DNA from 4 places in the Mesorhizobium sp. M1D.F.Ca.ET.043.01.1.1 genome. Region 1 is predicted to be linked to each of the others. Evidence: predicted binding sites of a transcription regulator. Region 1 holds the regulator's gene; each other region holds the start of a gene.
The links. Region 1 encodes PhoB, which activates phosphate uptake and scavenging genes when phosphate is short. Its sites were predicted from a motif close to TGTCATNNANCTGTCAT; they were not measured.
Positions count from the first base shown of each region.

Region 1 (7,499 bases):
GCTGGCCGGCACCTACATGGCCGAGTACGGGCGCTTCTCGCGTCTCACCACGGTGGTGCGTTTCATCAACGACATCCTTTTGTCGGCGCCGTCGATCATCGTCGGCCTGTTCGTCTATGAGCTGATGGTGCGGCCGATGGGGCATTTCTCGGCGATCGCCGGCGCGGTGGCGCTGTCCATCTTGGTGATCCCCGTCGTGGTGCGCACCACCGAGGACATGCTCAACCTTGTGCCCAACGCGCTGCGCGAAGCCGGCACCGCCATCGGCGCGCCGCGCTGGGTGGTGATCCGCTCCGTCGCCTATCGTGCCGCGCTTTCCGGCATCGTCACCGGCATATTGCTGGCGATCGCCCGCATTTCAGGCGAGACGGCGCCGCTGCTGTTCACCGCGCTCAACAACCAGTTCTGGTCGAGCAATCTCAACGCGCCGATGGCCAGCCTGCCGGTGACCATCTTCCAGTTCGCGCTCAGCCCCTATGAGGAATGGCAGCAACTGGCCTGGACGGGCGCACTCATAATCACCCTGACGGTTCTCGGGCTGAGCATTTTCGCCCGCAGCCTTACCGGACGCAGAGAGGACAGATGAAACCGATGTTGTCCACCGACCTTAACGTAGCCGAGACGGCCGTCGAAAAGGCCAAGATCGAGGTCAAGAACCTCAACTTCTTCTATGGCCAGTCGAAGGCGCTGAAGGACATCAACCTGTCACTGCCGGAGCGCAGCGTCACCGCCTTCATCGGGCCGTCGGGCTGCGGGAAGTCGACGCTGCTGCGCGTGCTGAACCGAATCTACGAACTCTACCCGAAGCAGAGCGCCGAAGGCCAGGTGCTGCTCGACGGCAAGAACATCCTCGACCGCTCGCAGGACCTCAACCTGCTCAGGACCAAGATCGGCATGGTGTTCCAGAAGCCGACGCCGTTCCCGATGTCGATCTACGAGAACATCGCCTTCGGCGTCCGGCTGTATGAGAAGATCAGCAAGGCCGAGATGGACAACCGGGTCGAGTCGGCGCTGAAGCGGGCGGCGCTGTGGAACGAGGTCAAGGACAAGCTCAACGCCAGCGGCCAGAGCCTTTCGGGTGGCCAGCAGCAGCGGCTCTGCATCGCCCGCACGGTGGCGGTGAAGCCGGAGGTCATCCTGCTCGACGAGCCGGCATCGGCGCTCGATCCGCTGTCGACGGCCAAGATCGAGGAGCTGATCGACGAGCTGCAGGCCGACTACACGATCGTGATCGTCACCCACAACATGCAGCAGGCGGCGCGTGTGTCGCGGCAGACGGCGTTCATGTATCTCGGCGAGCTGGTCGAGTTCGACCGGACCGAGAAGATCTTCACCTCGCCTCGCGAGAAGCGCACCCAGGACTACATCACCGGCCGCTTCGGCTGAGTTCATACGAGGACATCATCATGGCCCATACGGTCGCTTCCTTCGACGAGGATCTGAGGCAGATCAGCCAGCTTATCCGTGACATGGGCGATCTTGCCGGGTCGATGGTCGGCGCGTCGACCAAGGCTCTGCTCAACTCCGACAACGCGATGGCGCAGCGCGTGGTCTCCGACGATGCCATCATGGACGCGCGGCAGCGCGAGCTCGACGACCGCGCCATCACGCTGATCGCCAAACGCCAGCCGATGGCCGACGACCTGCGCAGCGTGGTCGGCGCCATCCGCATGGCCGGCGACCTCGAGCGCATCGGCGACCTTGCCAAGAACATCGCCAAGCGCGTCGGCTCGGTCGGCGTCAGCGCCGCGCCGCGCGACCTGTCGCACTCCATCGATTCGATGGCGCAGCTGGTGCTGATCCAGGTCCAGGGCGTGATCGAGGAATATACGGCGGGCGACGCCACGGCGCTCGCCAAGCTGCGCAACGACGACGAGCGCATCGACGTCAAATACACCTCCGTCTTCCGCGAGCTCCTGACCTACATGATGGAAGACCCGCGCAACATCACGGCTTGCACGCATCTTTTGTTCTGCGCCAAGAATCTGGAGCGCATCGGCGACCATGTGACCAATATCGCCGAGAACGCCTATTATGTGCTGACCGGCACGCAATTGCCCGCGAACCGTCCGAAACAGGACGAGACGGCGATGTCGGCGCCGGCGGCCTGACAGCGAAGGTAGCTCTATATGATCGCGCCACGCATCATGGTGGTGGAGGATGAGGAGCCGCTGGGGGTGCTGCTCCGTTACAACCTCGAATCCGAAGGCTATCAGGTCGAGGTGGTGACCCGCGGCGACGAGGCCGAGATCCGCCTGCAGGAGAACGTGCCTGACCTTCTGGTGCTCGACTGGATGGTGCCGGCGGTTTCCGGCATCGAGCTTTGCCGGCGGCTCAGGATGCGGCCCGAGACCGAACGGCTGCCGATCATCATGCTGACGGCGCGCGGCGAGGAAAGCGATCGCGTGCGCGGCCTCTCGACGGGCGCCGACGACTACCTGGTCAAGCCGTTCTCGACGCCGGAATTCATGGCCCGGGTCAAGGCGCTGCTGCGTCGCGCCAAACCGGAGGTGCTGTCCAGCGTGCTCAAGGTCGGCGACATCGTGCTCGACCGCGAATCGCACCGCGTCTACCGCAAGAAGAGCGAGATCAGGCTCGGCCCGACCGAGTTCCGGCTTCTCGAATTCATGATGCGGCATCCCGGCCGGGTGTTCTCGCGCAGCCAGCTGCTCGACAATGTCTGGGGCGAGACGATCTATATCGACGAGCGCACGGTGGACGTGCATGTAGGACGCCTGCGCAAGGCGGTCAACAACGGCCGCATGCCGGATGTCATCCGCACCATCCGCGGGGCGGGTTACGCGATCCGCGAGGATTAGGGATATGCTGATATTCAGGTGAGGCCGGCCTGCGAATGGCGGCTTCCTGCGCTTCCGGTACTCACGTACCTAAAGTACGCTCCGTTCCGGTTCTCGGAATCCACCATTCTCGATTCGGCATATCCCGGCGCTTGAGCTTGTGGCTTATGCGACGTGCTTGCCCGTTCTTGCCTGAACGCCCGGCGCGAAGATCTCCTGGTCGACGAAGGTCAGCGCGCGCATGGCGCAGCCTTCGCGGATCAGCGGCAATTCGTTCGGCTCGGTATCGAAGGAGATCGACTGCGAATGCTGGCCGCCGGCGGTCTGGGCGATCGCCTCGCGCAGCGCCGGCTCGATCAGGTCGAAGGCGGCGGCGCTGACGCCGACCATGGCGACCGGCGCCGGGTCGATCAGCGCGAACAGGCTGCCGAGGCTGAAGCCCAGGGCCTCGCCCGCCCGGCGATAGGCCTCGCGCTCCGGACCATCCTTCTCGCGCGCCTTGGCGGCGAGCGCGCGCATGTCGGCATCGCCGACATCGACCGGCTCTGCATCCTCGCTCATCTTCATGGCGCTGCGCCAGATGGCGTAGTTGCCGGCATAGGCCTCGACGCAGCCGCGCCGTCCGCAGCGGCAGAGCGCGCCGCCCGGACGGTGGATCATGTGGCCGAACTCGCCGCCCGAGGAGTGCGTGCCGGTGAACAGCTCGCCCTTCAGCACCAGCCCCATGCCGATGCCGTGCGAGAGCAGGATGGCGATGAAATTGTCGCGATAGCGGTCGGGGTCGCGCCATTGCAGCGCCACCGCCATCATGTTGCAGTCGTTCTCCATGGTCGCCGGGATGCCGAATTCCTTTTCCAGGATGTCGGCGAAGGGAATGTCGGTCAGCGGCGTGATCGGCGACCACAGCATGGCACGGGCATGGGAATCGGTGATGCCCTGGATGCCCATGGCGAGGCGGGCGACGCTGCCGACATCGAGGTCCGGATCCTCCAGCCGGCGCCGCACGATCGCAATGCATTCGCCGATCAGCTCTTCGCGCGGCATGGTAAGGGTATCGAGGCGACGCTGCTCCTCGGCGATGACCTGGCCGGCATAGTCGATGACGGCGACAGAGAGGAAATTCAGCGACAGCACCACCGTCACCACCGCCGCCACCTCGGGATTGAGGGCGAGGCCGACCTGCGGCCGGCCGCGCTTCAGCGAAGCGGTCTCGCTCGGCCTGCTCTCGGCCAGGATGCCTTCCTGGATCAGGTCCGCGCTGATCGCCGAAATGGTCGAGTGGCTGAGTCCGGTGGTTGCGGCGATTTCCGTTCGCGACGGCTGGCCGGCCCGGCGCACGGCCGAAAGCACCATGGCGCGGTTGCGCCGGCGCAGGTCGTCGTGGCGGATTCCGACCGACATTTTCTCCTCCCGGTCAGCGCGGCCTCTTGATAATGCAGGCCGTCGGCGACGCGCCAGATCGGTTCAGTTCCGGACAGAGCCGTCGAACCGCCCTGGATTGTCTCGTTCAATTCCAGCGGAAAGCGTCGCGCTTCCTTGGAACTGTTTTGGGATAGTGGCAGAAGCGGCAGGGACTGTCATTATTTATTGCGGGCCTCGAAAAAAAGTCCGAGGCACCTCAAAAACCATCAGAATCGCAGTTGACAGCGCTTCGGCGTTGCATCACTATTTTTTCGAGGCTCGAAAAAAAGCCTCTGTGCCGGCCTTCGGGCCAGTCTGGGTCGCGCCGCAAGGGCGCAGGGAGGAAATCATGAAGAAATTCGCAACCGCCATGCTGGCGGGTGTCGCCTTGTCGTTGACGCTCGCGTCGGTCGCCGAGGCGAAGGACAAGGTGATCGGCGTTTCCTGGTCGAACTTCCAGGAAGAGCGCTGGAAAACCGATGAAGCGGCGATGAAGAAGGCCATCGAGGCGGCCGGCGACAAGTATATTTCCGCTGACGCGCAGTCCAATCCGGGCAAGCAGCTGACCGACGTCGAAAGCCTGATCTCGCAGGGCGCCAATGCCCTGATCGTGCTGGCGCAGGACGCTTCGGCCATCGGGCCGGCGGTGCAGAAGGCGCTGGACGAGGGCATTCCGGTCGTCGGCTACGACCGGCTGATCGAGAACAAGGACGTCTTCTACCTGACCTTCGACAACAAGGAAGTCGGCCGCATGCAGGCCCGCGAAGTGTTCAAGGTCAAGCCGGAAGGCAACTATGTCTTCATCAAGGGCTCGGGCGCCGACCCGAACGCCGATTTCCTCTTCGCCGGGTCCATGGAAGTGCTGAAGGAAGCCATCGACGGCGGCAAGATCAAGAATGTCGGCGAGGCCTATACCGACGGCTGGCTGCCCGCCAACGCGCAGAAGAACATGGAGCAGTTCCTGACCGCCAACGACAACAAGGTCGATGCGGTGGTGGCGGCCAATGACGGCACCGCCGGCGGCGTCGTCGCCGCGCTGACGGCGCAGGGCCTCGCCGGGACCGTTCCGGTGTCGGGCCAGGACGGCGACCACGCCGCGCTGAACCGCATCGCGCTCGGCACCCAGACCGTGTCGGTGTGGAAGGACGCGCGCGAACTCGGCAAGAACGCCGCCGAGATCGCCTCGCAGCTCGCCGACGGCAAGAAGATGGCCGACATCGCCGGCGCCAAGGATTTCACGACGCCCGGCGGCAACACCGTCAAGTCGCTGTTCCTGACCCCGGTGGCAATCACCAAGGACAATCTCAACGTCGTCATCGACGCCGGCTGGATCAAGAAGGACGAAGTCTGCGCGGGCGTTGCCGCCGGCAGCGTTGCGGTCTGCAACTGAAGCCAGGCCGACAGCGGTTCGAAAGATAGCGCCGCGGCCCCAAAGCCGCGGCGTTCGTCAAAGGGCTTCCCGCTTCAATTGGGCCGGGAAAGCAAATAAAATCGTGGTCCGGCAACCGCGCCAGACGGCAAACCGGTGGGAGGAAATCATGACCGATACGACCTCAAGTACGGTCGCCGCGGACCGGGCACGCGCAGCCGAACTCAGCGCCGCCGGCCGCTTCCTCAAGGCAACCGAACTCGACACGCGCATGCTCGGCATGGTCGGCGCGCTGCTGGTCATCTGGATCGGCATCCACGTCCTGTCGGGCGGGCTTTTCCTGACGCCGCGCAACCTGTGGAACCTGTCGGTGCAGACGTCCTCGGTAGCCATCATGGCGACCGGGATGGTGCTGGTCATCGTCATGCGCAATATCGATCTTTCCGTTGGCTCCGTCGAAGGCGTGGTCGGCATGATCATGGGCGTGGCGCAGGCCGAATTCCTGATCCGGGTCATCGGTCTCGATCTCGGAAATCCCTGGCTGTGGATCATCGCGCTCGCCGCCGGCGTGGTGCTTGGCCTGGCGATCGGCGCGTTCCAGGGCTTCATCATCGCCTATATGGAGGTGCCGGCCTTCATCGTCACGCTGGGCGGCCTGCTGGTCTGGCGCGGATTGGCCTGGATGATCACCAGCGGCCGCACGGTCGCGCCGCTCGACGCCACCTTCCAGTTGATGGGCGGCGGACCGCGCGGCTCGATCGGCGCCACGGCGAGCTGGGTCGTCGGCGTCGTCGCCTGCGCGGCGGTCGCCTTCGCGCTGCTCAACGGCCGCTCGCAGCGCAAGCGGTTCAATTTCCCGCTGCGTCCGGTGTGGGCGGAAGTCTTCCTCGGCGTCGTCGCCTGCGCCGCCATCCTCGGCGCGGTCTCAGTCGCCAATTCCTATCCGTGGCCGGTCGGCATCGTGCGCCAGTACGCCCAGCAGAACGGCGTCACCATTCCCGAAGGCGGTCTGTTCATCGCCCACGGCATCGCCATACCGGTGCTGATGGCGGTCGCGGTCGGCATTGTCATGACCTTCATCACCAGGCGAACCCGCTTCGGCCGCTATGTCTTCGCCATCGGCGGCAATCCGGAGGCGGCCTCGCTCGCCGGCATCAACACGCGCTGGGTGACGATGAAGGTGTTCATGATCATGGGCGTGCTGGCCTCGATCAGCGCCGCCATCTCGTCGGCGCGCCTCAACGCCGCCACCAACGCGCTGGGCACGCTGGACGAGCTCCTGGTCATCGCCGCCGCCGTCATCGGCGGCACGTCGCTCGCCGGCGGTTCGGGAACCGTGTTGGGGGCCATGCTCGGCGCGCTGCTGATGCAGTCGCTGCAGTCAGGCATGGTGCTGCTCGGCATCGACTCGCCGCTGCAAAGCATAGTCGTCGGCGCGGTTCTGGTCGTCGCCGTCTGGCTCGACACCGTCTACCGCAAGCGAGTCTGAGCAAGAACTTCAGGGAGGAGACGCGACCATGGAAAAGACAGCTCCCATCGGCACGCCGCTGATCGACATGCGCAACATCTCGATCGCCTTCGGCGGCATCCGCGCCGTCGACGATGCCTCGATCGATCTCTTTCCGGGCGAGGTGGTGGCGCTGCTCGGCCACAACGGCGCCGGCAAGTCGACGCTGATCAAGATCCTGTCCGGCGCCTACAAGCGCGACGCCGGCCAGATCTTCGTCAACGGCGAGGAGGCCTCGATCTCCAATCCGCGCGACGCCAAGAAATACGGCATCGAGACGATCTACCAGACGCTGGCGCTTGCCGACAATGTCGACGCCGCCGCCAATCTTTTCCTCGGCCGCGAGCTGATGACCGCCTGGGGCACGCTCGACGACGTCGCCATGGAGGCCGAGGCGCGCAAGGTGATGGGCCGGCTCAATCCG
Region 1 is NZ_CP034444.1:4,387,039-4,394,537, forward strand. Features, by position in the region: gene pstA (phosphate ABC transporter permease PstA) at 1-586, shown strand, start outside; gene pstB (phosphate ABC transporter ATP-binding protein PstB) at 583-1,386, shown strand; gene phoU (phosphate signaling complex protein PhoU) at 1,404-2,111, shown strand; gene phoB (phosphate regulon transcriptional regulator PhoB) at 2,130-2,819, shown strand; gene EJ067_RS21320 (ROK family transcriptional regulator) at 2,964-4,199, opposite strand; gene xylF (D-xylose ABC transporter substrate-binding protein) at 4,549-5,589, shown strand; gene EJ067_RS21330 (sugar ABC transporter permease) at 5,738-7,057, shown strand; gene EJ067_RS21335 (ATP-binding cassette domain-containing protein) at 7,086-7,499, shown strand, end outside.

Region 2 (7,499 bases), 1.2 Mb from region 1:
GATCGTCATCGCCATCGTCATGTGGGTGGTGCTGCACCGCTCGGTGTTCGGCCGCTATCTCTATGCCATCGGCAAGAACGAGGAAGCGGCGAAATATTCGGGCATCCGCACCGGGCGCGTCGTGATCGCGGCCTATGTCATCTGCGGCGTGCTGACGGCGCTGTCGGCGATCTATTTCGCCATGTATACGCGCTCGATCTCGCCGGCCAGCCACGGCCAGTTCTACGAGCTCTACGCGATCGCCGCGGCGGTGCTCGGCGGCTTCTCGCTGCGCGGCGGCGAGGGCTCGCTGGTCGGCGTCCTCTTAGGCACCGTGCTGCTGCAGGAGCTGCAGAACCTGGTCAACCTGCTCGGCATCCCCTCCTCGCTCAACTTCGCGGTGATGGGCGGGGTGATCCTGATCGGCGTGCTGGTCGACCAGCAATGGAGCGTGTTCCGCGCCCGGCGCCGGATGCTGGAAGCGACGCGCCGGAACGTCGCCGGCGCACCGGCGGAGTAGCCAATGACCTCCCCTTCTCCCCTTGTGGGCCTGTTGCGCAGTTAGCGCGAACAGACCCGCGAGGCGGTTTGGCCCGTGAGGTCTCGCTCATTTTTGGCTTTTGGGGTGGAGTTTGATGGTGGCGGGCGGCCTTAGGCTGGATGCTAGGCGCACCTATCCTGTGATTGCCGCCCATCGGCGCATGTTGAAAGCGATCGCGGCAAGTGTCACCTGGGCTGCGGCCTTGGCCAATCCGACATAGCGGATTGTGGTCAGTTTCATGCGGTTCTTAAGCGTGGCGAAGGTCGTCTCCACCGCCGCCCGCCGTCGTGCGATCAGGCGATTGTAGCGCTTGAGCCGCTCGGGCAGCGAATGGTGCTTATTGGGGCGGCGGGCAATGCGCGGCTTCCTGCCCTCGGCCTTGAGCCGAGCACGCCGGGCATGCGTGTCATAGGCGGCATCCGCCCACACCGTCTTCTCGTCGCCTCGGATCAAGTGATCGGCCATTACCGTGTCGTTGACGTTGGCCGGCGTGGTGATCACCGTGCGGATCAGACCAGAGCCCTCGTCGACCCCAACATGGGCCTTGTAGCCGAAGGTAAAGCCGCCCTTGCCCCGCCACACGGGACGGGCATCGGCATCCTTCGAGGGCCGCTCGGCTGTCGGCGGCGCCGAGACCGCATCGATCAGCGTCGCATCCAGCATCGTGCCGCGCTTCAGGATTACGCCGACCTTCTCCAACTGCCGGTCCAGTTCGCCAAACAGCCTTTCCATCAGCCCTTCGCCGACAAGCAGGTTGCGGAAGCGCGACAGCACTGAGTGATCGGGAATGCTCTCCTCAAGGCCAAGCCCGACAAAGCGCCGGAATGACAGCCGGTCGCCGAGCGCCTCCTCCAGCTCGCGATCCGACAAGCCATAGAGCGATTGCAGCAGCAGTGCTTTGAACAGAACCAGCGGAGGCCAAGCCGCACGTCCCGGGCCGCCATCGCGTAGCGGGTTGAGCAGCTTCTCGAAGCGATACCACTTCACCAGACCGGACAGCCGATCGAGCGGCGAGGATCCACCAGCAAGCTTCTGGCCCAGAAATGCTTCCGCCAGGCTCAACTGACCCGTCCGCTTCACCGCCATCGCGATTCCCTCCGAGTTCCAACTCAGAGAATCACAACCAGCCAATTACGCAACAGGCCCCTTGTGGGAGAAGGTGTCGCCGAAGGCGACGGATGAGGGGTGCTCCAGCTTGGCAACGACGGCGATCCGTCCAACACCCCTCATCCGTCTCGGCGCTGCGCGCCGATCCACCTTCTCCCACAAGGGGAGAAGGAGAAAGAGAGACGCTAAATCATGCTCGACAGGTCCGAAAACGCCATCGCCTTGCGCAGCACATCCACGAAGCGCTCGCCGGCAATCTCCCTGGCGCCGCTGTTGTCGATCGAGGTGACGTCCGGCCCGGAAAGCGTCACGCTGGTGCTGCGCGCCAGACGCGCCAGCACCTCGCCGCGCGATTCGCGGCCGCGCGCCGCCAGCCGCTCGGCGAGGATTTCCGGCGTCGCGGTGATCTCGACCACCGCCAGATTGGCATAGCGCTCGCGCAGCCCCGGGATGACCGCGCGCGAGACATTCGCCACGGCCACATGACCGTTGGCGACCGCCCAGTCGACGTCGGCCGGCAGGCCATAGCGCAGGCCATGGGCGTCCCAGCAAATGGCGAAGGCGCCGTCGGCCTCCGCCTCGGCGAAGGCGGCATCGGCCAGCGTGTCGTGGTCCTCGCTCGCCGAATCGCTCGGCCGGGTGATGACGCGACGCACGAATTCCAGGCGCGTCTCGTCGGCAAAGCGCGCCTTGGCATAGCCGATCACCGTGTCCTTGCCGGCGCCGCTTGGGCCGACAACCGCGACGAAGACGCCGTTGCGGATCGGAAGGGTCTCGGTCAGCTCGCGTTCGATCAACGCCGAAACCATCATGCGACACGCTTGCCCTGGCGCCAGACGGTGCGCACGACCGGCACGTGCTCGTCGACGCGCACGCGCACGAGGTCGGCGCGCCGGCCGGGCTCGATGACGCCGCGATCGGTGAGGCCGACGGCGTCGGCCGGGTTCTTCGAGACCATGGCGACCGCCTGCGGCAGCGAGATGCCTTCGACGACGTCGCCGAGGAAGAAGGCCGACTGGATCAGGCTGAAGGGGATGTAGTCGGACGACAGGATGTCGAGCAGGCCGTCGCCTGCCAGCGCCCTGGCCGAGACATTGCCCGAATGCGAGGAACCGCGCATGACGTTGGGCGCACCCATGAGCACGCCGAGGCCGGCCGCCTTCGAGGCCCTTGCCGCCTCCTCGGTGGTCGGGAATTCGGCGACGCGCACGCCCTGCTCCACGGCTTCGTCGACGTGGCCGGCGGTCGCATCGTCATGGCTGGCAAGGACGATGCCGCGCTCCTGGCAGGCGGCGGCGATGAAGACGCGGTTGGGGCCTGAATTCCTTGCCGATTCCGCCATCCGCTTCTCGCAGAATTTCTGGAAGTCGCGGTCGGTCAGCTTGAGCTTGCGCTGGTAGTAATAGGCATAGGTCTCGAGGTTGACGAACTGGCGCTGTCCGGGCGCATGGTCCATCAGCGAGGCGAGCTTCACGCGGTCGTCGGTCTCGAAATTGGCGAAGGCCTCGAGACAGTCCGGGGCCGAGACCTCGCAGCGCAGATGGATGAAATGGTCGGCCCTCAGCCGATCCTGCCTGACGCTGTCCTCGATGGCGTCGGCGAGCTTGCGGACGTCGTCGGACTTCAGGTCGGCATCCTCGTCCATGCCGACGCGCAAGGCATCGAGCACCGTGGTGATGCCGGCGGTCGCGACCTGCGCATCGTGGGCGAGCACGGCGGCGATCGGGTTCCAGCGCACTTTCGGACGCGGCGCATAGTGGCCTTCGAGATGGTCGGTGTGGAGCTCGACGAGGCCCGGGATGATGTAGTCGCCGCCCATGTCCTTGCCGCCGCGCGCCGCGCCCGGCTCGATCGCGGCGATCAGGCCATCGCGCAGCAGCAGCGAGCCCTCGACGATTTCATCGGGCAGCACGATGCGGGCATTCGTGAGGACGGTTTCGGCGGTCATTTCAGGCAGTCCTGTCTCAAGCGATCATACGTTGGGCGGTACATAGGGCGGTCACGCGGTTTTTCTGGCCGGGCGGCGGCCAAGCGCATGGTGGGAGAGCACCATGAACGGGGCGCCCGGTTCGGTTTCGACAAACAAAGTCAGCGCATCCACCGGCACCGGACGCTGCAGCACGTCGGCGAACAGGCTGTCGATCGCGGCACGAAGACGCGGGCTTTCCTGTGGCCCGACGCGCCCGGAGAGCGTCATGTGGAAGCGGAACGTCTCGAAGACGTAAGGATAGCCCCACTGGCACAGATTGCGGAATTCCTGCGGCTTCAGCGAGTCGGGGCTGCGCCGCTCGATCTCGGCTTCCGTCAATGGCGCCCGAAAGCGGTCGAAGGCCAGCACGACATCGCCGGCGAAGCGGTTGAGCGCCGGCACCGGCGCTTCCGGCACCAGCGCGAAAAAACCGTCGATCTGGCCGACGACGAGGCGCGGGATGATGACGGGCTGGGTCGCTTCGGCAAAGCTGTCGAGCGCGGCACGCAGCGAGGCTTCCGTCTCGCTCCCAGCCAGCCGGAACGGCGCCTTCAGCGTCGCATGAAACCCGTAGCGCCGCGCCGAGGCCGTGTGGAAGGCAACTTCCGCCGCCGACAGCTCGGCCACCGCCTCGACCGGCCGCGTCGCCGCGCCGAACGGGTCGCGGCCCAGCCAATTGGCGGCGATGCGCGCCAGCGGCTCGTCCTGCCGTGGGGTGTAGTAGATGGCGTAGCGCATGAGAAAACCTCGTCAGCCCGCTGCCATAGGTGATTTCCATGACGGATTGACGAAGCTTTCATGGGTTTTCGAAGGCAAACAGACCCTGCCGGTCCTTAGCCGACGATTTTTCCGAACTGGACCAACGGGTTGAGCGCGCCGGGAAACCTCAGGCCTTCATCAGCCACTCATGCTCGGCCGCGTTGTGGAATTTCCAGGTCCGCTTCGGGCCGGCCATGACGTTGAGATAGTAGAGATCATAGCCGTGGCAGGCCGCGCAGGGGTGGTAGCCCTTGGGCACCAGCACGACATCGCCATCCTCGATCGCCATAGCCTCGTCGAGGTCGCGCACACCGTTCCTGTCGGCGTCCGTGTAGACGCGTTGGAAGGCAAAACCTTGCGGCGGGTTGAGGCGATGGTAGTAGGTCTCCTCGAGATAGGATTCGGCGGGGAGATTGTCCTGGTCGTGCTTGTGCGGCGGATAGCTGGAGGTATGGCCGCCGGGCGTGATGACCTCGACCACCAGCAGCGAGTCGGCCGGCTTGCCCTCGGGCAGGATGTTGGTGACGTAGCGCGTGTTGGTGCCCTTGCCGCGCACTTCCTGGCCGAGATCGTCCGGACCGATGACGCGAACCGGCAGGCCGCCGCCAAGGCCGGGCGCCGAGCAGACGGCGAGCTCCAGCCCGGTGTCGGCGGTCACCGACCAGTCGGAGCCTTGCGGTACGTAGACCGACCAGGGCTTGCCCTCGAAGGGCGACATGCGCTCGCCAAGCAGGCCGAGATCCTTGCCGCCGGCCGACGCCTTGCCCTTGCCGGTGACGAAGACCAGGCAGACCTCGCGCTCGCCCGTCTTGCCGGACGCCGTCTCGCCCGGCCGCAAGCGGTGGAGATCGAAACCCACATAAGTCCAGCCGGCGCTTTGCGGCGTGACGTGGGCGACATGGCCGTGGCCCCTGTCGGCCTTGACGAGCAGTTTCGACATTCGGATCTCCTTAGATCATTCCTTCGGCTCGGCCGGCGGTTTGTTCTCCTCAGCCGGCTTGTAGAGGTAGAAAAACTGCCACACGGCGTAACCGGCGAAGCCGAGCGCGATGACGCCCCAGAACGGCGTGCCGGAGGCGAACTCGATCACCGACCAGACAAGGCAGACGGCGACGACAGCGATGCGTCGCCACAACGGCCGGAAGAAGGGATGCTCATAGTCTTTCATCGCGCCAATCCAGGATTTGCCCAAAGCGCATCAGATAACCCGAGCGCCCAGGCTAATCCACCGTTCAGGCATTCGGAAAACCTTGCGTCTCCACCGTGTAGCCGGCGGCCGTCATCACCCGCATCAGCTCCTTGTGACCGACCTGCGCCATCTTCAGAGGCGGGTTCTTCTTCGGATCCTGCTCGGCCTCGACCACGAACCAGCCTTCATAGCCGTAGTCGGCGAAGCGCTGGACGATGGCGCCGAAATCGAGCGAGCCGTCGCCAGGCACGGTGAAGGCGCCGAGCGCCACGGCATCGAGGAAGGACTGTTTGGTGCGGTCGAGACCGTCGATCACGCCCATGCGCACGTCCTTCACATGGACGTGGTTGATGCGCTTGTGGTGGTTGTCGATGGCGCGCAGCACATCGCCGCCGGCGAAAGCGAGATGGCCGGCATCGAGCAGCAGCGGGATGCCTTCGCCGGAATGGCGCATGAAGGCGTCGAGCTCGGGCTCGGTCTCGACGACAGCGGCCATGTGATGGTGGTAGGAGAGCGGCATGCCCTGGTCGGCGCACCATTCGCCGAATTCGGTGACGCGCCGGCCATAGGCCTTCATCTCGTCCTCGGCGAGCTTCGGCTTGGTGGCCAGAGGCTTGGAGCGGTCGCCCTGGATGGAGCGGCCGACCTCGCCATAGACGATGCAGGGCGCGTTGACCGCCTTGAACAGGTCGATCATCGGCTGGATGCGATCCTTGTTCTTCGCCAGGTCCTCATTGACCAGCGTGCCGGAGAACCAGCCACCGCAGAGCGTAACGTCGGCCTCCTTCAGGATCGGCAGCATCACCTTCGGGTCGTTGGGGAAGCGGCGGCCCATCTCCATGCCGGTGAAGCCGGCCGACCGCGACTGTCGAAGACACTCCTCCAGCGACACGTCATCGCTCAATTCCACGAGATCGTCGTTCCACCACGCGATGGGGGACATGCCCAGTTTGGCTTTCAAGTCGTCACTCCAGCTGTTGTTCGTTGCGAGGCGGATGCCGGCTCAGCCCTGACGACTGCCAACGGCTTCCTCGTATTTCTTGCGCGCGGCGTTGACCTGCGGCCGCGAGGAGACTTCCGGCACGGCGACGTCCCACCAATGTCCGCCGGCCTCGGTCGACACAAGCGGATCGGTGTCGATGACCAGCACGGTGGTCTTGCTGTTTTGCTTCGCCTTGGCCAGCGCCGTCTCCAGCTCGGCGATCGACGCCACCTTCTCGGCAACGGCGCCGAGGCTTGCGGCATGAGCGGCGAAGTCGACATCGGGCATCACCTCGTGGCGCGCGTCCTTGAGCAGATTGTTGAAGTTGGCGCCGCCGGTCGCCATCTGCAGCCGGTTGATGCAGCCGTAACCGCGGTTGTCGAGCAGCACGATGGTGAGCTTCAGCCCCAGCATCACCGAGGTGGCGATCTCGGAATTGAGCATCAGGTAGGAGCCGTCGCCGACCATGACGACCACCTCCTGGTCGGGCTTCGCCATCTTGACGCCGAGACCGCCGGCGATCTCGTAACCCATGGTCGAGAAACCGTATTCGGCATGGTAGGAGCCGGGCGCGCCGGCCTGCCAAAGCTTGTGCAATTCGCCCGGCAGGCCGCCGGCAGCGTGAAGAAGGGTGACGCCGGAGCCCATGGCGCGCTGCACGGCGCCGATCACCTGCGCATCCGAAGGGTAGGCGGCATTGGTCGAGGCGGTCACCTTGGCGGCCGCGGCCTGCCACTCCGTCTTGCCCTTCATCGCATTGTCGGTCCAGGCGCTAGGAGCCTTCCAGCCCTTCAGCGCAGCGGAAAGCTCGGCAAGGCCTTCGGCGGCGTCGGCGACCAGCGGCAGCGCCCAGTGCTTGCCGGCGTCAAAACCTTGCGTGTTCAAGCCGATGATCGTGCGGCCGGCATTCTTGAACAGCGCCCAGGAGCCGGTGGTGAAATCCTGCAGCCTGGTGCCGACGGCAAGCACGACA
Region 2 is NZ_CP034444.1:3,161,352-3,168,850, forward strand. Features, by position in the region: gene EJ067_RS15315 (ABC transporter permease) at 1-499, shown strand, start outside; gene EJ067_RS15320 (IS5 family transposase) at 653-1,606, opposite strand; gene phnN (phosphonate metabolism protein/1,5-bisphosphokinase (PRPP-forming) PhnN) at 1,813-2,439, opposite strand; gene EJ067_RS15330 (alpha-D-ribose 1-methylphosphonate 5-triphosphate diphosphatase) at 2,436-3,575, opposite strand; gene EJ067_RS15335 (DUF1045 domain-containing protein) at 3,627-4,334, opposite strand; gene iolB (5-deoxy-glucuronate isomerase) at 4,483-5,295, opposite strand; gene EJ067_RS15345 (DUF3329 domain-containing protein) at 5,311-5,523, opposite strand; gene iolE (myo-inosose-2 dehydratase) at 5,588-6,505, opposite strand; gene iolD (3D-(3,5/4)-trihydroxycyclohexane-1,2-dione acylhydrolase (decyclizing)) at 6,548-7,499, opposite strand, start outside.
Region 2: a site for PhoB is predicted at 4,373-4,389, ahead of EJ067_RS15335 (DUF1045 domain-containing protein). Genes of this name have one in related genera too.

Region 3 (7,499 bases), 3.2 Mb from region 1:
ATCGCTCTGCATCAGGGTCGAATTGTCAAGCTGTTGGGAGATGGCGCGCTTGTCGTCTTCGACAGCGTGGTCGATGCGGTGATCTGCGCAGCCGAAATTCAGAAAGCTGTGGCCGTTCGCAATGGTGAATTGCCGGAGCATGAGCGGATTGTGTTCCGCATCGGGATCAATCTTGGCGATGTGGCGCTGGTGGATGGCGATGTGTATGGCGACGGCGTCAATGTGGCCGCTCGCATAGAACAACTGGCCGATCCGGGCGGGGTGATGGTGTCAGGTACGGCCTACGACCATTTGCAGGGCAAGCTTGATTGGCCACTCGATTTCGTCGGCGAGCAGCACGTCAAGAATATCAACCGCCCCGTGCGGATGTACCGGGTGAGGCTCGATGGCAAGCGCCTGCGCCGGACCTTACGCCAGGCGATGCCGCACTGGACCAGGACAGCTGCGGCGGCGATCCTGATGCTGGCTTTGGTGGCTGGGGGGACGTGGTGGTTCTTTCAGCCCACGTCACTGGGGGCCAAGCCGTCGGTCGCGGTGCTGCCTTTCAATAATTATGGCGACGAGGCCAGCGGGCGTTTGGCCGATGGCTTGACGGAGGATATCATCACCGACCTTGCGCGGTTTCCCGAACTTGACGTCGTGGCCCGGAATTCGACGGAAGTTTACAAGGGCAAGCCGGTGGACGCCCGCCAGGTCGCACATGCGCTCCATGTCGGTTTCGTACTGGAAGGCTCCATCCAGCGGCAAGATGAGCGGGTGCGGGTCACCGCGCAGTTGATCGATGCACAAACCGGCAACCATCTTTGGTCGGATCGTTGGGACCGGCCCGCTGAGGACGTGTTCGCCGTCCAGACCGAGATCGCAGAGCAAGTCTCCAACCGTCTGGGCGGCGGCGTAGGGTTGATTCAGACGGCCGGGCGGGCCGCGGCCAAACGCAAACGACCTGAAAACCTGAATGCTTATGACTACTATCTGCTCGGGACCGAGAAGATTGAAAAGATCACCGTAGCCGATGAGCAGGAGGCAATCGCGCTTCTCAACCGCGCCATTGAGCTGGACCCTGGGCTGGCCCGCGCCTGGGTAGAACTCTACCATGCTCATGGCATATTGGCTGGCTTCGGTATCAATCCCGAGAGCGAGATCAAGGCGGCTGCCGATGTGGCCGAACACGCGGTGCGGCTCGATCCAGGCGACGCTGAGGCACACGCCGTGTTTGGGATGAGTCTCAGCCACAAGGGCGACAACGCCCGCGCCAAGGCCGAACTGGATACGGCCCTTCGTCTTGCTCCCGGTTCGTCCGAGATCCTGACATTCTATACCGGCTATGCGGCACGCTTCGGTGAACCCGAACGCGGCGCTCAGATGGTCGACCAGGTAATGCGGCTCGACCCGAACTATCCGATGTGGACGTCCAACTTCTTCGGCCCTGCCTATTTTATGGCCGGCCGGTATGAGGACGCGTTGAAGATGCTGGAGCGCATGACACCTGACAACTACGACCATTGGAGGTGGGTGGTGTTTAGCGGCTCCCTTGCGGCTCTGGGTCGCATGGATGAGGCGAATGCCGCGGTTAGGGAAACTCTCAAGCAGTACCCCGACCTGACCGTCGAGAGCATGATCAATGAAGTCGGCTTGAGCACTCGTGAGCGCAGCCGGTTTATTGAAACGATGCCGCTCGCCGGCTTTCCGGCTTGCGCCAAGCCCGAGGCGCTGGCGAAATTCGCCAAACCTGTGCGACTGCCGGAATGCGAGGCGGGCGAGGCGCAGCCTCTCGGGCAGCCATAGAACAGCCCACAATTGGCGGGCCGCCGTGGAAGCCGGCTCGGCAAGTGATGCAACCGTCTATCACTTTATGCGGGGATAGACACGATTGCGTGCCAGCTCCCGCGATCGTGGCGTCCCTGATTGGCGAAAGCCACCGCCGATGGCGTTGCCCGTCCAACGCGGCAGCTATTGCCAATATGCCGCGAAGCTGGTGTCATCCCATTTGCACCAGGGAGGTATGGCGATGAAGCGATCCTGTGGGCTCGCCCTGTTTTCCTCGACTCTCGCTCTGTGCGCCGCCTCGGCTTGCGCTTTCGCGGCTCAGCCCGGCGATCCGCCGGACGGCATCGCCAAGATCGAAACGGTGGTCGTTATCTTCGCGGAGAACCGCGCCTTCGATAATCTCTATGGTCATTTTCCCGGTGCCGAGGGCATCGACAAGGCGAGCAAGGAAAGCCTTGAGCAGCGTGACCGTGACGGATCGGTGCTGTCCGAGCTGCCGCCGGTCTGGGATGGGCTGACCGCCAAGGGCGTCACGCCGCCGGTGACGCAGGCGATGACCGAGCACCTTCCGAACGAGCCGTTCACCGTCAATGACGAGAAAGGTTTCAACGTTCCGTTGAGCGTCGTCACCCACGATCTCTGGCACCGCTACTACCAGAACCAGATGCAGATCAACGGCGGCAAGAACGACATGTTCGTAGCCTGGGCCGATTCAGGCGCCATGCCGATGAGCAACTGGGACGCATCCAAGACCGACATGTGGGCGGTGGCGCAGAAATACGTGCTGGCCGACCATTTCTTCATGGGCGGCTTCGGCGGCTCGTTTTTCAACCACCAATGGCTGGTCTGCGCCTGCGCGCCTTACTACGCGGAGGCCGACAAGAATCCGGCCAAACCGTCGATTTCGGTGACGGACGACAGTGGCAGGGCGCTGAAGATAGCGGACAATTCACCGAAATCGGTGCGCGACGGCATCCCGAAATTCGTCTCCGACGGCAATCTGACGCCGGATTTCTACGCCGTGAACACGATGCAGCCGCCTTACCAGCCGAGCGGCAACGATCCGGCGCCCGGCGGCGATCCGCGCCTGGCGGATCCGGCCAAGCCGACGACATTGCCGCCGCAGACGGAGCCGACCATCGGCGACATGCTCAGTCTCAAGCATGTCACCTGGGCGTGGTATTCGGGCGCCTGGCAATACACGCTCGACCACGGCAATCACACGCCGACCCCGAATTTCCAGTATCACCACCAGCCGTTCAACTACTACGCCAACTATGCTCCGGGCAGCGAGGCCAGGCGCGAGCATCTGCGCGACGCCGGCTTGAGCGGCGTGAGCTTCATCCAGGCAATCGACGATGGCGCCCTGCCGCAGGTCTCCTTCTACAAGCCGCAGGGCAATCTCAACGAGCATTCCGGCTATGCCGACATCCAGGCCGGCGACCGCCATATAGCCGATGTCGTCGCCCATCTGGAGAAAAGCCCGCAATGGCCGCATATGCTGGTGGTCGTCACCTATGACGAGAACGGCGGCATCTGGGATCATGTCGCTCCGCCCAAGGGCGACCGCTGGGGGCCCGGCACGCGCATCCCTGCGATCATCGTTTCGCCTTTCGCCAAGCACGGCTATGTCGATCACACGCCCTATGACACGACGTCGATCCTGCGCTTCATCACCGAGCGCTTCGAGCTGCCGGTCCTGCGTGGCATCGTGGTGCGTGACAAGGCAGTCGCCGCGCATGGCGAGCCGCCGCTCGGCGATCTTACCGGCGGGCTCGACCTGAATTGAGGGCGCGTATGCGGAAGACGAAGATGGACGTCGACGGGATCGTCGCCCTGGTCACCGCTGCCGGCATCGAGCTCACCGACCGCCGCCGCAGCGCCAAGGGCGACGGCTGGTCCCTCAGCTTCTCCAATGGTGCCATGATGGAGGTGGGTGACGACGGATCGGTCCGTGTTACGGGCAAGGGCGCCAAGGCTGTGGCGAAGCTTCTGGCCCCGCCGACGCCGCGCGGCAGCTGATCCGCGCGAGCTCTTGACCCGGAGGGACGTCTGTCTTCCGATGCCGGGCCTTCGTCGCCCCTCAGCATGCCGCTTAACGCCAGAAGCGCCTGGTATTGACAAAGGCGTCGTGTGCTTCGGCGGCGTCCTTGAGAAGCTGGGACTTGTCCTCGGCGCTGAAAAGATCCTTCGCACCCGCCACGTCCGAAAGCTCCAGCGCTGCCAACATATCGGGCGCGGTGGCGATATCGTTGAGGTTGCCCAGATGATCCTGCAGGTCCTTCATCGCCTTGATGAACCGTCGGTGCCGTTTGGCTTCCGCCTTGCCCTCATAAAGCGGCTCGAAGAACTCCGCCGCGTAGCGCAGTTTCTTTGCGGCGATGCGCACTTTATGTCGGGTCTCGTCATCGGCATCGATGAGATCGTTGCCGCCCTTCGCCACCTTTTTCCAGAATTTGTCAAATACACCCGAGGCCAAATTCCTCGACGACTGCTCGTGCAACTTTTCGTCCGATTGGGTTCGCCAGTCCCCGATGGAAATCCACTCGGTGGCATCGATCATCAAGGAGCGAGCGCGCACCGAGGAGAGCGATGCTTCGACCGCCGCGTAGGCGTCGTCGCGCGCGTCTTGAAAACGGCTCGAAAGAGCCTCGCTCGAAGCGCGACCGATCATCACGTCGATATTGCGTGCCTCGCCAAGCTCCGAGGCGAGCCATTTCAATTCTTCTCGCAAGTGGTCGAAACGGCTGTCGTCGAATAGCGACTTGCAGATCGAGCATAGCGAGCGCAGTCGTCGCAGCGACACGCGAGCCTGGTGCAGGGCGTCGGCATCGCGAGACCAGCCGAGCGCCGTTTCATTGAGCCGAAACTGTTTGAGACAGGCCGCCGCGATGCGCGCGAAAGCTGTTGCCGCGCTCATCTCGGAAGTGAGCGGGGTCGCGGCGGATTTCACAGCACCGGGCGCCGAACCAAGCAGACGATAGCCCCGTTCCGCTTTGCTCAGCACGCCGAGATGCGCCGGCGTGATCAGGTCGACTTTGCGGGCGAGCGCAAACAGCGCTCTCGGTGAACCCGCCTTCTTTTCCAACTCGATCTCGCAGAGCGGAGCTTCGCGATCAGCGGCAACGACCTTGCCAAGATCCAAAGCGACCTCGATCGTGGCGTCGTCATCCGACACATTCCAACGATGCCGTTTGACATGAACTTCAAATAAGGGCGCGAGCTTGGGGGCCTCTCCTGCGAGCACGTCACGAATCTGCGGGTCATCAAGGATCGGTGCATCGCCGGCGACCGGTCGCTCCCATTCCTCGCGGGTGAAGGATCCGGCCGCGGCGCCATCGCCCGCCTTGAGGGTTTGCACCCTTTCATTTCCCGATTGCCGAATGCGAAGCGATAGGCCGCGCTTTGGACAGATCCCATCCGGTAGTATCGAAATAGACGGATCTCTGCGGAAGAATGGTGGGCGGGGATCCGAACGGATTTTTCTTTAGGAGCGACCGCGCACCCGATTGCGAAAGCTCGAGCTTCAGTTCCGTTTCCTGCATGATGTCCTCGGCGCCGCCTCGCTCCACGGAGGGACCCCACCCGCATGGTGCGTCATAAAGCTGTCACAAACAACCGCCCGCGTCGACCAGCTGTGCCCGGACCTCAAGCCCGCACACGACAATGCGCGAGCGGAACCACACTTCTCGGTTCTCGTTCATCCGATGATGCAAGAGAAGGACCCATAATGGCTATCAAAGAAAAAAAGAAGAAGGCGAGCCGCGTTGTGACGGGGCAAGAGCTGGAGGTAGAGCACCTGACGGAAATTGCCGACGTCACGCCGAAACAGGCGCGCGCCTTGTTACGGAAGCATGGTGCCGACTGGACCAAGCTCAAAGACGAAGCCGAAGATTTGAAGAAGGAGTGAACTCTCGGCACGGCTTCGCCATCTTCCGAGCGGCACCGGCCGGCGAGCTGGCTGACGCTATGGCGGCAAAGCGCTTTCGCCCTTGTGAGACAGCTGACCCAGCCTCGGAACGCGCCGGCTGGTTTCCGATTGTAACGTGAATTCAGTTTCACAGAGGCGCTCTGCTAAACTTGCCAGCGGGGCCAGGGACGGAGTTCCCCAATGGATGCAACCGAATTGCAGGCGATCAGCGACACTCTGATGCGGATTGTGACGCCAGATATGACGCCGAAAAAACTACTGAAGGCGGCAAGGAAGGAGCACCCGGACGCGTCAAAGAAAGACATCGCCCGTGCGGCGTTCTTTTCGATTATCGCCAATGCCGACCAGGACCACGGAAAGGTCAAAAACCTACAGGCATTCGCCATCGCAGGCCGAGTGAGCGGTGACGCTTAGTGAGATGAGCCTTGCGCCCAGGGATTGCCGAGCACTCTGCAACCTATTGCGCACGGGCTGAAAAACCTCGAAACCACCGATATCGCTCCGATGCGGTCGGGCGGACAAAAGCCGCCCGACCAAATGCAAGGAAACCGGGGCAACGCGCCCAGGGACCAGGCACGACCCTTCGGTCTGGGATGCCTTAGGCAATCAGGCAGCCTTGCGGTCCTTCAAAGCCTTCTCAAAGACATCCTTGATCGGCTTGGACATGTCCTCGCCAGCTCTCATCATCGCAGCCTGGAGGCTTCTGGCCTGCTCGGCGGATTTTTCGATCTGCTTGCGAAGGAAAGCGGCCTGAAGTTCGATGCACTCGGACAGCGACTTCGCGGCAACCAGTGCCTCAAGGTGCGTGAAGCCGGCTTCGGCATTGTCTCTCAGAGCCGCAATCATCTTCAGGGACACCTCGTTGCCGGTGGTCTTGGCCATTTCAAAGGTCGACTCAAGAGCCTTTTGTGTCGTTTCGGCGTCCGAACTCAATTTGGAAAACGCCTGCTTCGACTGCTCAACGCCCTGGTCGACAACAGCGCGAACTTGCTCGGTAGCCTTGGACGGGTCGAAGATAGGGGATTCGACGGTTTCAATCGTTTCGGTCTTGTCCGGGATCTTGGCCATTCTTCCATCCTTTTTTGCAGGGGCGGTCACAAAACAAAGCCGCCACCTTAATGTACGAAATCGTCGCAACGGATTTATGTAACCGACATGAATTTGCGCGCGACGTCGAAGTCCCAGGCGGAGCCGAACGTCCGTCCGCTGGTGGTGCATTCCCAATGTCTCGAGTTTTGCGATGATGGCGAGAGATTGAATTAGGTGGGACTCAAACTGTCCAACCGCCGTCACCGATGTTACGAATCTTAAGTCAAAATTTACCGCACTGGCGCCATGCCTTCCGCGCTGCCGGGTGTTCCTTCCGGAGAGTTTCGCGTAAGGGGTGACGATGCGTATTGTCGGGACGATTCCGCTGGTTCTCGCCTCTGGCCTGATGGCCGTGTCCGCCGTCCGGGCGGGCGAGGGGAGCTGGATTTCGGGCGACTGGTACCTGACGCTCGGCGCCACCGGCCTGGTCGCGCCGAATTTCGAGGGCGGCAAGAAATATATGCTGAGCGCCCAGCCGATCATCTCGCTCGGCAAGGCCGGTCCCGAGGCGCGCTTCACCTCGCGCAACGACAACATCTCGCTGGCGCTGATCGACGACGGCAGCGTGCGCGCCGGCCTCACCGGCAAGTTCCTGTTCCATCGCACCAGCAAGGACGAGCTCGAGGGCCTCGACCCGGTGCGCTTCGGCGGTGAGGTGGGCGGCTTCTTCGAGTTCTATCCCCTGGACTGGCTGCGCGCCCGTGCCGAGTTA
Region 3 is NZ_CP034444.1:435,728-443,226, reverse strand. Features, by position in the region: gene EJ067_RS02190 (adenylate/guanylate cyclase domain-containing protein) at 1-1,785, shown strand, start outside; gene EJ067_RS02185 (acid phosphatase) at 2,009-3,556, shown strand; gene EJ067_RS02180 (hypothetical protein) at 3,565-3,789, shown strand; gene EJ067_RS35030 (inorganic triphosphatase) at 3,863-5,128, opposite strand; gene EJ067_RS35620 (CYTH domain-containing protein) at 5,133-5,312, opposite strand; gene EJ067_RS02170 (hypothetical protein) at 5,498-5,677, shown strand; gene EJ067_RS02165 (hypothetical protein) at 5,879-6,112, shown strand; gene EJ067_RS02160 (phasin) at 6,305-6,766, opposite strand; gene EJ067_RS02155 (MipA/OmpV family protein) at 7,089-7,499, shown strand, end outside.
Region 3: a site for PhoB is predicted at 1,977-1,993, ahead of EJ067_RS02185 (acid phosphatase). Genes of this name have one in related genera too.

Region 4 (7,499 bases), 420 kb from region 1:
GAAAGCCGTCGTCTGCCGCTCGCCCGGCGAACTTGTCCTCGAAGACCGCCCTGAGCCCGCCGCGCCGCCCCCCGGTTGGGCGCGGGTCGCGGTCAGCCATGTCGGCATCTGCGGCACCGACTATCATATCTTCGAAGGCAAGCACCCGTTCCTCGCCTATCCGCGCATCATGGGCCACGAGGTCTCGGGCACGGTCGTGGAGAGAGGTGACGGCGTCGACCTCGCCATCGGCGAACCGGTGATCATCAACCCCTATCTCGCTTGCGGCAAATGCATCGCCTGCCGGCACGGCAAACCGAACTGCTGCGTCCGGATCGAGGTGCTCGGCGTGCATCGCGACGGCGCCATGTGCGACGAGGTCCTCGTGCCGGCGCAAAACCTTTACCCGGCAAACGGCCTGTCGCTGGCCGATGCGGCCGCGGTCGAATTCCTGGCGATCGGCGCGCACGCGGTGCGGCGCTCGCTTGGTGCGCCCGGCCAGCGCACGCTGGTCATCGGCGCCGGCCCGATCGGCCTCGGCACCGCCCTGTTTGCACGCATTGCCGGGCTCGACGTCAGCCTGCTCGACATGAGCACCGAACGGCTCGGCTTCGCTGAAGGCGCGCTCGGCTTTGCGGCGCTCGACGCCTCGCAAGCCCCGGCGGCCGAACTGGTCAGGCAAGCAACGGATGAGGAAGGCTTCGACCTCGTCTTCGACGCCACCGGCAACACCCAGTCGGTGCAGTCGGCCTTCGCCCATGTAGCGCATGGCGGCACACTGGTGCTGGTCAGCGTCGTCAAGGACGACATCACCTTCTCCGATCCCGAGTTCCACAAGCGCGAGATGACGCTGGTCGGCAGCCGCAATGCGCTCAAAGCCGATTTCGACCACGTCGCCGCCTCGATCCGCGACGGCGCCGTGCCGCTGGCCAAACTCGTCACCCACCGCACGACGCTTGCCGGCACGCCGCGCGATCTCGCACGCTGGGCGCACGAGAAATCAGGCCTGATCAAGGCCGTCATCGAAGTTGGGTAGACCAACTAGTCGTTGGCCGAAAGCCTGAGTTCCACCCGCTCCGCCGGAAACCGCGATTCGGCGAACTGGATCGGCCGGCCGTCCAGCGTGACGTTGACGGCGACCGTGACCAGCACGATGGCGCCCGGCTGCAGGTCGAGATCGGCGAGGTCGTCGGCGTCGGCGTGGCGCGCCGAGAGCACGGTTGATTGCCGCAGGTAATCATTGATGCCGAAGCGCTTGAGCGAAGCAGTGATCGATCCGGTCTCCGCCATCGCCGCCTCGATGCCGGCAAAACGTTGTGCGTCGAACCATGTCGTCGCCCGCGACACCGGATGCCCATCGGCCTCGCCGCGCGTTTCCAGGCGGATAACCGCTACCCCCCTGGCGATGCCGAGCGCCTCGGCGATGCGCCGGTTGGCCGGCTCGGTCGATGACGACAGCAACGCGATGTGGCGCTCGCTCGTCTGCCCCTGCAGCCCGGTCGAGAAGCGCGTGCGGGCGCCGATCGGATAGGACAGCCGCTTGCGCGACAGGACGAAGGTGCCGCGTCCTTGCTCGGCCCTCAGCACGCCTTCTTGCACCAGCGCGGCAATGGCGCTGCGCACCGTGTGACGGTTGACACCGTAGCGCTCAGCCAGAACGACCTCGGGCGGCAGCGCCGCATTCTCGACGAAATCGCCGCTCGCGATGCCCTGCAATATCTTGTCGGCGATCTGCCGCCACAGCGAGACACCGCTGCGCCTTTCGATGCTGCTTGCCAGCCCCGTCATTTCTCCGCCCCCAACGTCTTCGCCCTAACTTTTGCGCCTCTTGTCATCCACCCGTCATGGACTCTTGCTACGAGATGAATATAATTTGTATAGTTGTCTATATCAATAGACAAATTATCCCATGCGAGGAGTGAAAGCGATGCGAGGACAGGAAGCGCGCGAGCAGGCCGAGCGGAAGGCCGTGATGGCGACGCTCGCGCACGCGGCGCCCCATGAGATCGCGCGTCTTTGGAACGGCTCCGGCCTGCCCTCGGAAGCCGAACTGCTGCGCGGCCCCGAAACCGGACTGGTGACGGTGCGCGGACGGATCGGCGGCGGCGGCGCGCCGTTCAATGTCGGCGAGGCGACCGTCACCCGCGCCACTGTCCGGCTGCCCTCAGGACAGGTCGGCCATTCCTATGCGCTCGGCCGCGACAAGGCCAAGGCAAAGCTCGCGGCGATCGCCGACGCACTCTGGCAGGACCCGGCCCATCGCGAAGCGGTCGAGACCAAGCTCGTCGCGCCGCTGCGGGCAGCGCTCGATGCATCGCGCGACAAACGCCGCGTCGAGACGGCGGCCACGAAAGTCGATTTCTTCACCATGGTGCGCGGAGAGGACTGATGGATATCGCCACGCAATCGATCGAAGGCGGCTTCGCCGATCCGGTCTTCAACGCCCAGGCCGTGTTCCGCGCCGTCATGGACGCGATGGCCCGCCCCGGCAGCGTCCAGGCCCTGCCGTCGCTTACCCATCCGCCGGCGCCGCTGTCGGCGACCGCCGGCGCCGTGGCGCTGGCCCTCTGCGACAACGACACGCCGATCTGGCTCGACCTGCGGCTGCAGGCAGAAGCCTCCGTAAAGGCGTGGCTCGGCTTCCACGCTGGTGCGCCTTTGGCCAACACGCCGGCCGATGCGCATTTTGCCTTGATCGCCAACCCTGCGGAAATGGCGGCGCTCGACGGCTTTTCGCAAGGCACGCAGGAATACCCGGATCGCTCGACGACGCTGATCCTTTTGGTCGACGATCTCGCCTCCGGTCAGTCGCTGCTGCTCGAAGGCCCCGGCATCGAGAAGACCGCGATGATCGCGCCGTCAGGCATGCCGCGCCATTTCGTCGAGCAGTGGAAGCAGAATAACCAGCGTTTCCCGCGCGGCGTCGACATCGTCCTGGCGGCGCCCGGCAGCCTCGCCTGCCTGCCGCGCACCACCCGCATCAATACGATGGAGGCATGACATGTATGTCGCGGTGAAAGGCGGCGAAGCCGCAATCGCCAATGCGCACCGCCTGCTTGCCGATCGCCGGCGCGGCGACCGCTCGGTGCCGGCGCTGCGCCTCGATCAGATCGTCGAACAATTGGCGCTCGGCGTCGATCGGGTGATGAGCGAAGGCTCTCTCTACGATCGCGAGCTTGCCGCCTTGGCCGTCGTCCAGGCGCGCGGCGACATGATCGAGGCGATCTTCCTGCTGCGCGCCTATCGCACCACCCTGCCGCGCTTCGGCTACACTTCACCCGTCGACACTGGCGCCATGCAGGTCGAGCGGCGGGTGTCGGCGACCTACAAGGACCTGCCCGGCGGCCAGCTGCTCGGCCCGACCTTCGACTACACCCACCGCCTGCTCGACCCCGAACTTGCGGCCGGCACAGATGTCGAGGCGCCCGCGCAGCGTCCGGCCGAAGCCGAGGCCATGCCGCGCGTCTCCTCGATCCTCGCCCATGAAGGGTTGATCGAGGCCGACGACGACATGCCGCTTGACCATGTGCCCGGCGACATCACCCGCGAGCCGCTGCAGTTCCCGATGGCGCGCGACATCCGCCTGCAGGCGCTGTCGCGCGGCGATGAGGGTTTTCTGCTCGCGCTCGGCTATTCCACCCAGCGCGGCTACGCCCGCAACCACCCCTTTGTTGGTGAAATCCGCATCGGCGAGGTCGAGCTTGAGCTGGATGTGACGGAGCTACCCTTCGCCGCGCCTTTGGGATCCATCCGAGTCACCGAATGCCAGATGGTCAACCAGTTCAAGGGTTCGGCCAAGGCGGCGCCGCAATTCACCCGCGGCTACGGCCTGGTCTTCGGCCAGAGCGAGCGCAAGGCGATGGCCGTGGCGCTGTGCGACCGGGCGCTGCGCGCGAGCGAGCTCGGCGAGGATATCGTCGCCGCGGCGCAGGACGAGGAGTTCGTCATCTCGCATTCCGACAATGTGCAGGCGACCGGCTTCGTCGAGCATCTGAAGCTGCCGCACTATGTCGACTTCCAGGCCGAGCTCGACCTGGTCCGTCGCATGCGTGCCGAATACGACGCGCGTGAAAATCACCGCACTGGCGAGGAGAAGCGCGAGGCCGCCGAATGATCGAGGGCCTCTCCCACATGACCTTCGTCGTGCGCGACCTCGACCGCATGGGCGAGATCCTGGCCGGCGTCTTCGGCGCGCGCGAGGTCTATGACAGCGGCGCCCGGCAGTTCTCGCTATCGCGCGAGAAATTCTTCCTGATCGGCGATCTCTGGATCGCCATCATGCAAGGCGAGCCACTCATCGATCGGAGCTACAACCACGTCGCCTTCAAGATCGACGAGAGCCATTTCGACCGCTACGTCGACCGTGTCAGAAAGCTCGGGCTCGACATGCGCCCGCCGCGCCCGCGTGTCGAGGGCGAAGGCCGCTCGATCTATTTCCACGACCACGACAACCATCTGTTCGAGCTGCACACCGGCACGCTGGCCGAGCGGCTGACGCGCTACGCCAGGGACTTGGAGATTGTGCAATGAGCTCAGCTGTCACCGCCACCGTGGCCGGCGTGCCCACCGCCATCGTGTCCACTGTGGCCCTCGTAGCCACCGCCGCCGCCGTACCAACTTTCGGAATTGCTGGAACCTTCCCTTGGCGCCGGAAAAATCGTGCGCCGAAGAAAAAAGACGACCGCGCCGGCGAACGCCAGCAACACGATCCCGAGGTGCATCCATCCGGCAGAGTTCATTTCGATCCGGTCCGGTTTCCACGCCTTGCAAGTCAATTCGGTAGCACGGAGCGGATGGAATAGCCATGAGCGACATCGCGACCTACAACTTCGCCTATCTCGACGAGCAGACCAAGCGGATGATCCGCCGCGCCATCCTGAAGGGCATCGCCATCCCCGGCTACCAGGTGCCCTTCGCCTCGCGCGAGATGCCGATGCCCTATGGCTGGGGCACCGGCGGCGTCCAGGTCACCGCCTCGATCATCGGCCCCGATGACGTGCTGAAGGTCATCGACCAGGGCGCCGACGACACCACCAATGCCGTCTCGATCCGCGCCTTCTTCAAGAAGGTCGCCAAGGCCGCCGTCACCACCGAGACGGCCAAGGCCTCGATCGTCCAGACCCGCCACCGCATCCCCGAGCATCCGCTCACCGCCGGCCAAATTCTGGTCTATCAGGTGCCGATCCCCGAGCCGCTGCGCTTCCTCGAGCCGCGCGAGACCGAAACGCGCAAGATGCATGCGCTCGAGGAATACGGCCTCATGCATGTCAAGCTCTATGAGGACATCGCCAGGCACGGCCGCATCGCCACCACTTACGCCTATCCGGTCAAGGTCGAGGGCCGCTATGTGATGGATCCCTCGCCGACGCCGAAATTCGACAATCCGAAGATGCATCGTTCGCCGGCTTTGCAGCTGTTCGGCGCCGGCCGCGAGAAGCGCATCTATGCGGTGCCGCCCTTCACCGACGTCGTCAGCCTCGATTTCGAGGACCATCCCTTCGAGGTGCAGACCTTCGACCAGCCATGCGCGCTCTGCGCTGCCGAGAATGTCTATCTCGACGAGGTCATCCTCGACGACCATGGCGGCCACATGTTCGTCTGCTCGGACACCGACCACTGCGAAAAGCGCCGCGCCGATGGCCATCGCGGCCACCTTGCGCCTGAAACCCATCCCGCCCTGGAAAAGACGGAGCCGGCGCAATGACCGACGAACCGCTGCTGCGCGTCTCCGCGCTGTCGAAATTCTACGGCTCGCGCGTCGGCTGCGAGAACGTCACCTTCGACCTCTGGCCGGGCGAGGTGCTGGCGGTGGTCGGTGAGTCCGGCTCCGGCAAGACGACGCTGCTCAACTGCCTGTCGACCCGGCTGCTGCCTTCCTCCGGCACCGCCAGCTACCGCATGCGCGACGGCCAATGGCGCGAGCTTTACCGCATGAGCGAGGCCGAGCGCCGCTTCCTGATGCGCACCGACTGGGGTTTTGTCCACCAGAACCCAGCCGACGGCCTGCGCATGACGGTGTCGGCCGGCGCCAATGTCGGTGAGCGGCTGATGGCGGTCGGCGACCGCCACTACGGCAGGATTCGCGCCACCGCGGTCGACTGGCTGTCGCGGGTCGAGATCGACGAGGATCGCATCGACGACGAGCCGCGCGCCTTTTCCGGCGGCATGCGCCAGCGCCTGCAGATCGCCCGCAACCTGGTGACCGGCCCGCGCCTGGTGTTCATGGACGAGCCGACCGGCGGCCTCGACGTCTCGGTGCAGGCGCGCCTGCTCGACCTCTTGCGCGGCCTGGTCACCGATCTTGGCCTTGCCGCGATCGTCGTCACCCACGACCTCGCCGTGGCGCGGCTGCTCTCGCAGCGCATGATGGTGATGAAGGACGGCCGCGTCGTCGAAAGCGGCCTCACTGACCGCGTCCTCGACGACCCGCGGGCGCCTTACACTCAGTTGCTTGTTTCTTCCATCCTGCAGGTGTGATCATGGCTACTCCACTTGTCGTTTCCGAGGTCGCGAAAAGCTTCACCATGCATCTGCGCGACGGTGTCACGCTGCCGGTGGTGACGGGCGTCTCCTTCTCGATCCGCTCCGGCGAATGCGCGGTGCTCGGCGGCCCGTCCGGCGCGGGAAAAAGCTCGATCCTCAAAATGCTCTACGGCAATTACGCCGTCGACGCGGGACAGATCATCGTCCAGCATGGTGGCGCGTTGATCGACCTCGCCTCCGCCAGCCCGCGCACCGTGCTCTCCGTGCGCCGCCATACGATCGGTTATGTTAGCCAGTTCCTGCGCACCGTGCCGCGCGTCTCCGCGCTCGACGTGGTCGCCGAGCCGCTTGTCGAGCGCGGCGAGGACAGAGAGGCGGCACGGGCGAAGGCGCGTTCGCTATTGGCTAAGCTCAACCTGCCGGAAAAGCTCTGGACCCTGCCGCCCGCGACCTTCTCCGGCGGCGAGCAGCAGCGCGTCAACATCGCCCGCGGCTTCATCACCGAACATCCGATCCTTTTGCTCGACGAGCCCACCGCTTCGCTCGACGCCAGGAACCGCGATCTCGTGGTCGAGCTTATCGCCGCCAAGAAGGCGGCAGGCGTTGCGCTCCTCGGCATCTTCCACGACCAGGATGTGCGAGACGGGGTGGCCGACCGCGTCATCGACGTCACCGCCTTCGCTGCAGGCAGGATCGCTGCATGACGAGGAAGCTTTCCGAGGCGCCGCTGGTGCACGAAACGGCCGAGGTCGAAAACTCCAAGCTCGGCCGCTGGACCGAGATTGCCGAGCGCAGCCGCGTCTCGGAAAGCGAGCTCGGCGACTATTCCTACATGATGCAGGACTGCGCCGTCTGGTGCGCGACCATTCGAAAATTCTCCAACATCGCGGCAAGCGTGCGCATCAACGCCACCAATCATCCGACCTGGCGGCCGACGCTGCACCACTTCACCTACCGCGCCTCCGACTATTGGGACGACGCCGAGCATGAGAGCGAGTTCTTCGCCCAGCGTCGCGCCAAACGCGTTACCATCGGCC
Region 4 is NZ_CP034444.1:4,803,189-4,810,687, reverse strand. Features, by position in the region: gene EJ067_RS23295 (zinc-binding alcohol dehydrogenase family protein) at 1-1,015, shown strand, start outside; gene phnF (phosphonate metabolism transcriptional regulator PhnF) at 1,021-1,767, opposite strand; gene phnG (phosphonate C-P lyase system protein PhnG) at 1,907-2,368, shown strand; gene phnH (phosphonate C-P lyase system protein PhnH) at 2,368-2,979, shown strand; gene EJ067_RS23275 (carbon-phosphorus lyase complex subunit PhnI) at 2,981-4,093, shown strand; gene fosX (FosX/FosE/FosI family fosfomycin resistance hydrolase) at 4,090-4,509, shown strand; gene EJ067_RS23265 (hypothetical protein) at 4,506-4,781, shown strand; gene EJ067_RS23260 (alpha-D-ribose 1-methylphosphonate 5-phosphate C-P-lyase PhnJ) at 4,784-5,683, shown strand; gene phnK (phosphonate C-P lyase system protein PhnK) at 5,680-6,456, shown strand; gene phnL (phosphonate C-P lyase system protein PhnL) at 6,459-7,166, shown strand; gene EJ067_RS23245 (DapH/DapD/GlmU-related protein) at 7,163-7,499, shown strand, end outside.
Region 4: a site for PhoB is predicted at 1,809-1,825, ahead of phnF (phosphonate metabolism transcriptional regulator PhnF). Genes of this name have one in related genera too.